2 regions of the Enterobacter sp. FW301-JW81 genome follow, and region 1 is predicted to be linked to the other one. Evidence: predicted binding sites of a transcription regulator. Region 1 holds the regulator's gene; the other holds the start of a gene.

Region 1 (4,760 bases):
CGCGATGGTCTGCGGAACGTAGCTCAGCCCGATGGCTGCCGGGCTGTATCCCATATCGTGCAGAATAAACGGCGAGCCGGTGAGCCACGCGAAGAAGCTCGCCGAGCAGGCGGCATAGATCAGGACATTGCCGCGATACGCTTTGGTGCCCAGCAGGGAAGTGAAGGTGATTGGCTTCGCGTCAGCATGCGCCTCTTTTTTATGCGCGGGCTTGAGGGCAAACGCCGGCAGCATTAGTACCAGCGTGATGGCAAACAGCGTGGCAAAAATGGCCTGCCAGTCAAAATGCGCGAGGATCCAGCTGCCCAGCAGCGGAGCAAGGGCTGGCGAGAGTCCCACGAGCGGCATAATGGTGGCGAAAATACGGTTTGTGCGGTTAGCCGGGTAGTAGTCGGTAACCAGCGCCTGCCAGGTGACGGCAGCGGCACAGACGCCCACGGCCTGAATAAAGCGCAGCACCAGCAGCCAGGTGGCGTCGCGTACCCATAGCATCCCCAGACAGCCAACGGCAAAAATGGCCAGACCCAGCAGCAATACCGGTTTACGACCAAAGCGATCCGAGAGCGGTCCCCAGAGCAGCTGTGCGAAAGCAAAACCGGCGAGGAACAAACTCAGGCTGGCGCTGATGGCCGCGGCAGGCGTCTGCAGATCTTCCTGCATAGCGGCGAAAGCCGGCAGGTACATATCGGTGGCCAAAAAGCCCAGCACGCTTAAGCCGCCGAGCCAGACTAAAAAACCTTTCCTGGGTTGCATTATTTTATTCTCCTTAAGGAGGCAGGTGTACGTTGGCGCTGAGTGTAGGGAGTGCAAAGCCGCTTGTGAAACGCTAATATTTGGCGGGTGCATTCAAAAATTTTGCAGGCAGAAAATGTGGTCAGATTATTCTCTTGAAGTGGTCGATGCTGTCGCGCGTAACGGCAGCTTTAGCGGTGCGGCGCAGGAGCTGCACCGCGTCCCTTCGGCTATCAGCTACACCGTGCGTCAGCTCGAAGAGTGGCTGGCGGTTCCGCTGTTTGAACGGCGCCATCGTGATGTCGAATTAACGCCCGCCGGCGCGTGGTTTTTGAAGGAAGGGCGTTCTGTTATCAAAAAAATGCAGATCACCCGCGAACAGTGTCAGCAGATCGCCAACGGCTGGCGGGGGCATCTTTCCATCGCGGTGGATAATATCGTTAAGCCGGAACGCACCCGGCAAATGATCGTCGATTTCTATCGGCATTTTTCTGACGTCGAGCTGCGGGTCTCGCAGGAGGTGTTCAACGGCGTCTGGGATGCGCTGGCGGACGGCAGGGCAGAGATGGCGATTGGGGCCACGCAGGCGATCCCGGTCGGGGGACGTTACGCCTTTCGCGATATGGGCATGCTGAGCTGGAAGTGCGTGGTGGCACGCGATCATCCGCTGGCGGCAATGGAAGGGCCGTTGAGCGACGATACGCTACGCAACTGGCCTTCACTGGTGCTGGAGGATACCTCCCGTTCATTACCCAAGCGTATCACCTGGCTTCTGGATAACCAGCGGCGGGTGGTGGCCCCTGACTGGGAATCGTCGGCGACGTGCCTCAGCGCCGGGCTGTGCGTCGCGATGGTGCCCGTGCACTTTGCGCGCCCAAAAATCGATACCGGAGAATGGGTTGAACTGACGCTGGAGAATCCCTTCCCGGATGCGGCCTGCTGCCTCACCTGGCAGCAAAATGACGTCTCACCCGCCATGGACTGGCTTCTGGATTATCTGGGAGACAGCGAAACGCTGAACCGGGAGTGGTTACGGGAGCCAGCGTAGCTGGCCCCGTAGAGCGATTAACGACGGTAGTCGCGGAACGGGCCATCCGCAACGGAACGGCGTTCGATAAGGCGCGGGTGAACTTCAATGGACTGCGACTCTTCGCGCTTGTTGACGATCCTGTCCATCAGCATGTTGAAGGCCGTTTCGCCCAGCGAATCTTTCGGCTGGTGAATGGTGGTCAACGCTGGCGTAAAGTAGCGCGCGTTACGCACGTTATCATACCCGATCACGGAAATATCCTGCGGTACGCGCAGGCCCAGCTCATCGGCGGCGCAGAGCGCGCCCATCGCCATGATGTCGCCCCCGCAGAACACGGCGGTCGGACGATGCTGCTGGGAGACGATCTGCTGCATAGCGCGGTAGCCCGACTCCGGCTCAAAGTCGCCCTGCACGATCCAGTTTTCCGGCACGTTGATCAGCGCTTCTTCCATTGCTTTCATGAAGCCGGCCAGACGGCCCGCGCCGGTGTTGCGCTCCAGCGGACCCGGGATCACGCCAATCTCGCGGTGACCGCGTTCGATCAGGTAACGACCGGCCATATAGCCGCCTTCAAAGGCGTTATCGATAACGGAATCGGTGAAGTCCGCGCGCGCTTCGCCCCAGTCCATCACCACCATCGGAATATGGCGATACTCTTCGAGCATGGACAGCACGGACTCCGGATACTCGGAACACATCACCAGCAGGCCATCAACACGCTTTTGCGCCATCATCGACAGGTAGGCGCGCTGTTTTTCAATGCTGTTCCACGCGTTGCCCAGAATCAGGGTATAGCCTTTCTGGAAGCAGTTTTTCTCAACTGCTTCAATGATCTCGGCAAAATAGGCCGCTTCACTGCTGGTGGCCAGCAATCCAATAGATTTGGTGTGATTAACCTTGAGGCTTCGCGCAACCGCACTTGGCGAATAGTGCAGCTCTTTGATCGCGGCCCAGACGGCATTGCGCGTCTCTTCCGCCACGAAGCGGGTTTTGTTAATAACATGTGATACGGTTGTAGTGGAAACGTTTGCGCGTTTTGCTACGTCTTTAATTGTTGCCATTAAATGTCACTCCAGACCATATCCTAAACTCCTGAAAAACTTGAAGGTAAACGTTTGCCTTCTCTCACCCTTATTTCGCAATGTTGAGTTGCGGCACGCCGGGAAAACGACACGGGACGTCAGGAGGGGGTCAATGGCCGGTACGCTAATAAATTTAGCGTGGAATTTTGTCCTATCTTGATGAAAAGGGGAAGAGGTAAAGTGTTTATCAGTTTAAATCCAGGAAGATTTTTGACGTAAACTGTGCAAAAATGAGCAGGCTCACTTTTCGTGGGGGGATTAAAAGGAGAAAAATTGATGAGTTCCGATCTGAAGTTTTCGCTGTTCACCACCGTTATTGTGCTGGCTCTGATTGTCGCTGCCGGTCTGACGGCTGCGCTGCACTGATTTACGCGGAGGGAGAGCGTTCTCCCTCCCGATCGCCCCAATTGTTACTTCTCATGCAAAAATCTTTTGCCATTTTGTTAACTTCTAATTTTTTGTGATTGATGTCATGCTTTCGGCTTCTTTGTTCTGTGTCCCCATATGACACGGCATCCGGAGTTGACGCATGAAAATCAATTTTCCCCTGCTGGCCCTGGCGATTGGCGCTTTTGGGATTGGCACCACTGAATTCTCCCCGATGGGGTTACTGCCTGTTATTGCCCGGGGCGTGGACGTCTCGATCCCTGCTGCAGGCATGTTAATCAGCGCCTACGCAATCGGCGTGATGGTAGGCGCGCCGCTGATGACGCTTCTCCTTTCGCACCGCGCGCGCCGCAATGCGCTGATTTTCCTGATGGCGATTTTCACCCTGGGCAACGTGCTTTCCGCCATTGCGCCGGACTACACCACGCTGATGCTGTCTCGCATTCTGACCAGCCTTAACCACGGCGCGTTCTTTGGGCTGGGGTCGGTCGTGGCGGCAAGCGTGGTGCCAAAACACAAGCAGGCGAGCGCCGTGGCAACCATGTTTATGGGCCTGACGATTGCCAACATTGGCGGGGTGCCTGCGGCGACCTGGCTGGGTGAAGCGATCGGCTGGCGTATGTCCTTCCTGGCGACCGCCGGGCTAGGCGTGATTGCCATGGTGGCGCTGTTCTTCTCCTTGCCAAAAGGCAGAGCGGGGGAACGTCCTGACGTGCGCAGAGAGCTTTCGGTGCTGATGCGCCCGCAGGTGCTCTCCGCGCTGCTCACCACCGTCCTGGGGGCAGGGGCGATGTTCACCCTTTACACCTACATTTCGCCGGTGTTGCATGACATCACCCACGCGACGCCTCTCTTTGTTACCGCAATGCTGGTGCTGATTGGCGTGGGCTTCTCGATTGGCAACTATCTGGGTGGGAAATTTGCCGACCGTTCCGTGAGCGGGACGCTGAAGGGCTTCTTAACCCTGCTGATTGTCATCATGATCGCCATTCCGTGGCTGGCGCGTAACGAGTATGGGGCCGCCATTGCGATGGTCGTCTGGGGTGCCGCAACCTTTGCCGTGGTTCCACCGCTGCAGATGCGCGTGATGCGTGTCGCGCATGAAGCGCCGGGTCTCTCATCTTCGGTCAATATTGGTGCCTTCAACCTGGGCAATGCACTCGGTGCGGCGGCCGGTGGGGCCGTGATTTCAGGGGGGCTGGGGTACAGCTTTGTGCCGGTGATGGGGGCAATCATTGCCGCCCTCGGCCTGCTGCTGGTGATGATGTCGGGTCGTAAACAGCCGGAAGCAGCCTGCGCTGCTGAATAAACCAAAAACGCAGAAGGGCGAGCCCTTCTGCGTGTCTCTTACGCGGCGAAGTTCTTCGCCACAAAGTCCCAGTTAACCAGCGCCCAGAAGTGCTCCAGGTAGTTAGGACGCGCGTTACGGTAATCAATGTAGTAAGCGTGTTCCCAAACGTCTACGGTCATCAGCGGCTTAGCGCTGGTGGTCAGCGGGGTGCCCGCGTTAGACGTAGAAACGATAGCCA
Region 2 (4,760 bases), 370 kb from region 1:
GGCAAACAGAGAATTCATATCGTCACTTTTACTCTTAGAAAATTGTCGCGCATTATAGCTAATATGGCGTGTATGTCATAAAGTTGAAGGCTTATTTTCATTCGAGGGACTGTGCAGTGGAGACGTTATCCAGGCTTTTTATTCATCCGGTGAAATCCATGCGCGGTATCGGCGTCTCTCACGCCCTGGCCGACATGAGCGGATTTGCCTTCGATCGTATTTTTATGGTCACCGAGCCGGACGGTACGTTCATTACCGCACGCCAGTTCCCGCAGATGGTTCGCTTTACCCCTTCCCCGCTTCATGACGGTTTGCACCTGACCGCACCGGACGGTTCCAGCGCGGTGATCCGCTTTGCTGATTTTGCGCCTGTCGATGCGCCAACGGAAGTGTGGGGCAATCATTTTACCGCGCGCATCGCCCCGGAGGAGATTAACCGCTGGCTCAGCGGCTTCTTCTCCCGCGACGTGCAGCTGCGATGGGTTGGGCCTGAACCGACGCGTCGTGTTAAGCGCCATGACGCGGTTCCGCTCTCGTTTGCCGATGGCTTCCCCTTCCTGCTGACTAACGAAGCCTCTCTGCGTGATTTACAAGGCCGCTGCAAAGCCAGCGTGCAGATGGAACAGTTCCGTCCGAACCTGGTGGTGACGGGTGCCGACGCCTGGGACGAAGACACCTGGAAAGTCATCCGCATCGGCAGCGTCATTTTCGACGTGGTGAAGCCTTGCAGCCGCTGTATCTTTACCACCGTAAGCCCGGAGAAAGGCCTCAAGCACCCTTCCGGCGAGCCGCTGAAAACGCTGCAGTCATTTCGTACCGCACAGGACAACGGCGACGTCGACTTCGGTCAGAACCTGATCCCGCGCTCCAGCGGCGCGATCCGCGTCGGTGATGAGGTTGAAATCCTTGCCCGAGGGCCTGCAAGAGTGTACGGATCAGGCCAGGAGGAAGAGTTCGTCGACGTTGAGACGCCGGTCAGCTCGGCGGTCGATATTCACTGGCAGGGTAACGTCATTCGGGGGAATAACCAGCAGGTGTTACTTGAGCAACTGGAACAAGCGGGGATCCGCATACCCTATTCCTGTCGCGCGGGGATCTGTGGCTGCTGTCGAATCAAGCTGGTAGAGGGCGAGGTCAGTGCGCTGAAAAAATCAGCGATTGCAGAAGACGGGACGATTCTGTGCTGCAGCTGTATTCCAAAAACATCGGTACAGCTGGAGGCTTAAACGGCCTGTTCCAGGCTAAAGGCATCCACGCGAAGCTGGGGCTTCAGCCTGTCGTTCATCACCTTAATGGCATCTCCAAGCTGCATCGTCCGCCCGGCAATCGTCACGCCGGGTTGCGCCAGCAAACAGAGCGCAGCATTTTCGCCAGGCTCTACCACCAGCAGACTCACCTCTTCTGCCGTATCGCTCAGATTGACGCTGGCCGCATCGCCCGTTGCCGGGGTCCAGCTCAGCCCGTGCGCAAGGAAATGCCAGCTTTTGGGCATTTGCGGTTTCAGGAAACGGATAGCCACCAGGGCATTTAATACCAGTTCGGCACGCTGCTCTTTAGAGAGAACCAGATCGCGGCATTTTTCCTCAAAGGAAAAATAAAGCGCAGCGTCATCAACGCAAAAGCCTGACGGGGAAAACGCGTCCGGGGTCAACATTCGGCGAGCAAAACGAGAGCGAAACAACATGCCATTGGCTAAATCGAGCATCATTCGATCATGCTCTTCGCAAAAATACCAGCGCCAGTTATCGTCAGGTTTAATTCGCATGTTTCTCTCCCGTCCCCGAAACGTCCTGTACTAAAAATGTCCTGTTCGCCGCTTCGTTTATAACACCATTAATAAAAGACTATAATGTCTAAATAAGCAACAGTGACGGAATATAAAACAACCAGGGCCGGAAATAAAGCCCTGGTTGTCTGATTAGGAGAAAAGATTAGATATGAGTAACGATTTCTTTAATCAGCTGCGGCCCTTTAAAAATAAAGCCGGAATAGATTTGTACCAGTGACGCACCCGCCGCCATCTTCTCGCGTGCAGCAATCACGGAGTCAATGCCGCCAACGCCAATAATCGGCAGACGCCCTTTTAATTCCGCAGACAGCGCGCGAATAATTTCGGTGCTTTTTAATTGTACCGGACGACCGCTTAACCCACCCGCTTCGTCACAGTTTTTCATTCCCTGAACGAGGGAGCGATCGAGCGTGGTATTGGTTGCAATCACGCCATCAATATTATGGCGAACTAAACTGTCGGCAACCTGGATCAATTCTTCAGCGGAAAGATCCGGCGCGATCTTAACCGCTACCGGAACATATTTATGGTGGATCGCCTGCAGCGCATTTTGTTTATTTTTAATGGCGCTCAGAAGATCGTCCAGCGCTTCGCCATATTGTAAGGAGCGCAGACCTGGGGTATTGGGTGAGGAAATATTCACCGCAATATAACCGGCATAGGCGTAGACTTTTTCCATACAAATCAGATAGTCATCTTTTCCCTGCTCTACCGGCGTATCTTTATTTTTGCCAATATTGATGCCTAATATCCCATCGAAATGTGCTTTTTTGACGTTCTCAACAAGATGATCAACACCGTGGTTGTTGAAGCCCATCCGGTTGATCAGCCCTTCGGCTTCGACCAGGCGGAACAGTCGCGGCTTGTCATTTCCCGGCTGCGGGCGCGGGGTAACGGTACCGATTTCGATGGAGCCAAAGCCCATCGCGCCCAGGGCGTCAATGCACTCGCCATTTTTGTCCAGACCGGCCGCCAGACCCAGCGGGTTTTTAAAGGTCAGACCCATGCACTGCACAGGTTTTTCCGGCACATTCTGACGCACCAGCGCGGCCAGCGGCGTTCCGGTAATACGACGTAATTGCTGGAATGTAAATTCATGAGCGCGCTCAGGGTCGAGCTGGAAAAGGGCTTTACGAACGAAGGGGTAGTACATGAACTCTCCTGGATTCCCGGTGTGCAAACCGGGAGGGGATTATGGGCGATCCCGGCGCGAAAGGGAATTGACCTGCGGCAAAAAAAGCAGCGTAAAACGCAATCGTTTACCTGGCGGGATACTTCTTATGCTCTTTTTCGCATTTTAATTGCAGATAAATCATTTAGTGGAATAACCGCGCGGTGTCACACTCCTGAAAATTGTTATGAATGTTAGATAAAAGCAAACAATTGGTTATAAGGAGGAAGTATGCGCGTCATTACTCTGGCCGGAAGTCCACGATTCCCTTCGCGTTCCAGCGCCCTGCTGGAATATGCCCGTGAAAAGCTCAATGCCCTGGATGTGGAAGTGTGCCACTGGAACCTGCATAACTTCGAACCTGAAGATCTGCTCTATGCCCGTTTTGACAGCCCTGCTCTCAAAACCCTCATTGAGCAGCTTAAAGGCGCTGACGGCTTAATCGTGGCAACGCCTATTTATAAAGCCTCTTTTTCCGGTGCCCTGAAAACCCTGCTTGACCTGCTTCCCGAGCGTGCTCTGGATGGCAAAGTGGTGCTGCCCCTTGCCACAGGCGGCACGGTGGCCCATTTACTGGCGGTGGATTATGCACTGAAGCCGGTCCTGAACGCGCTGAAAGCACAGGAGATACTCCACGGCGTTTTCGCAGATGACTCCCAGGTCATTGACTATCAGCACAAACCTCACTTTACGCCAAATCTGCAAACCCGCCTCGATAACGCCCTGGAAACCTTCTGGCATGCCCTGCACCGCAGGGATATCCAGGCTCCGGCGTTTAGCCAGCCTCAAGGAGTCGCCCATGTTTAAAACGTTAACCCGCATCGGCCTGGCAGGTTTGATGGCGCTTTCATCGCTGGCCCACGCCGCCGATACGGCGCCTGAAAGTTTACGCATTGGCTATCAGAAAGGCAGCGTGAGCATGGTGCTGGCGAAAAGCCACCAGCTTCTGGAAAAACGCTTCCCGGACACCAAATTCTCCTGGGTTGAGTTTCCTGCTGGCCCTCAAATGCTGGAGGCCCTGAACGTTGGCAGTATCGATATCGGCAGTACGGGCGATATCCCGCCGATATTCGCCCAGGCCGCCGGAGCGGACCTCGTCTACGTTGGCGTTGAGCCGCCCAAACCGAAGGCTGAAGTGATTCTGGTCCCTGAAAATAGCGACATTAAAAGCGTCGCCGATCTTAAAGGTCATAAAGTCGCGTTCCAGAAAGGTTCCAGCTCGCACAACCTGCTGCTGCGCGCCCTGCAGGAAGCCGGGCTCAAGTTCACCGACATTCAGCCCGTCTACCTGACGCCTGCCGACGCGCGCGCCGCATTCCAGCAGAAGAACGTTGATGCCTGGGCCATCTGGGATCCGTACTACTCCGCCGCACTGCTGCAGGGCGGCGTTCGCGTGCTGAAAGACGGCACCACGCTGAAGCAGACAGGTTCGTTCTACCTTGCCGCAAGACCGTATGCGGAAAAGAACGGCGCATTTATTCAGGGCGTCCTTGATACCTTTACCCAGGCCGATGCGCTGACCCAGAGCCAGCGTCAGGAGAGTATTGCCCTGCTGGCAAAAACCATGAGCTTACCTGAACCGGTGATCGCGAGCTATCTCAGCCACCGTCCACCAACCACCATTACGCCCGTAGACGCGCACGTCGCCGCACTTCAGCAGCAAACCGCTGACCTCTTCTATCAAAATCACCTGGTTCCTAAGCAGGTGGATATTCGTGAACGCATCTGGCAACCCGCTGGCAAAGAAGGAACAAAATCATGAGTCTGAATCTTTTCTGGTTTTTACCCACCCACGGTGAT

Evidence for each region. The regulator PurR, encoded in region 1, represses purine synthesis genes. The targets are predictions, from matches to a motif close to CANGCAAACGTTTGCNTG.
Region 2: pyrD (quinone-dependent dihydroorotate dehydrogenase) is a predicted target of PurR. The motif match lies at 3,038-3,055, and genes of this name have one in related genera.

Annotation. Positions count from the first base shown of each region.
Region 1 is NZ_JBYTBA010000001.1:623,939-628,698, forward strand. Features, by position in the region: gene punC (purine nucleoside transporter PunC) at 1-753, opposite strand, end outside; gene punR (DNA-binding transcriptional activator PunR) at 869-1,780, shown strand; gene purR (HTH-type transcriptional repressor PurR) at 1,798-2,823, opposite strand; gene cydH (cytochrome bd-I oxidase subunit CydH) at 3,121-3,210, shown strand; gene AC3WOK_RS03010 (MFS transporter) at 3,374-4,540, shown strand; gene sodB (superoxide dismutase [Fe]) at 4,579-4,760, opposite strand, start outside.
Region 2 is NZ_JBYTBA010000001.1:254,346-259,105, reverse strand. Features, by position in the region: gene rlmKL (bifunctional 23S rRNA (guanine(2069)-N(7))-methyltransferase RlmK/23S rRNA (guanine(2445)-N(2))-methyltransferase RlmL) at 1-18, opposite strand, end outside; gene AC3WOK_RS01130 (YcbX family protein) at 117-1,226, shown strand; gene zapC (cell division protein ZapC) at 1,223-1,765, opposite strand; gene pyrD (quinone-dependent dihydroorotate dehydrogenase) at 1,932-2,942, opposite strand; gene ssuE (NADPH-dependent FMN reductase) at 3,192-3,767, shown strand; gene AC3WOK_RS01110 (sulfonate ABC transporter substrate-binding protein) at 3,760-4,722, shown strand; gene ssuD (FMNH2-dependent alkanesulfonate monooxygenase) at 4,719-4,760, shown strand, end outside.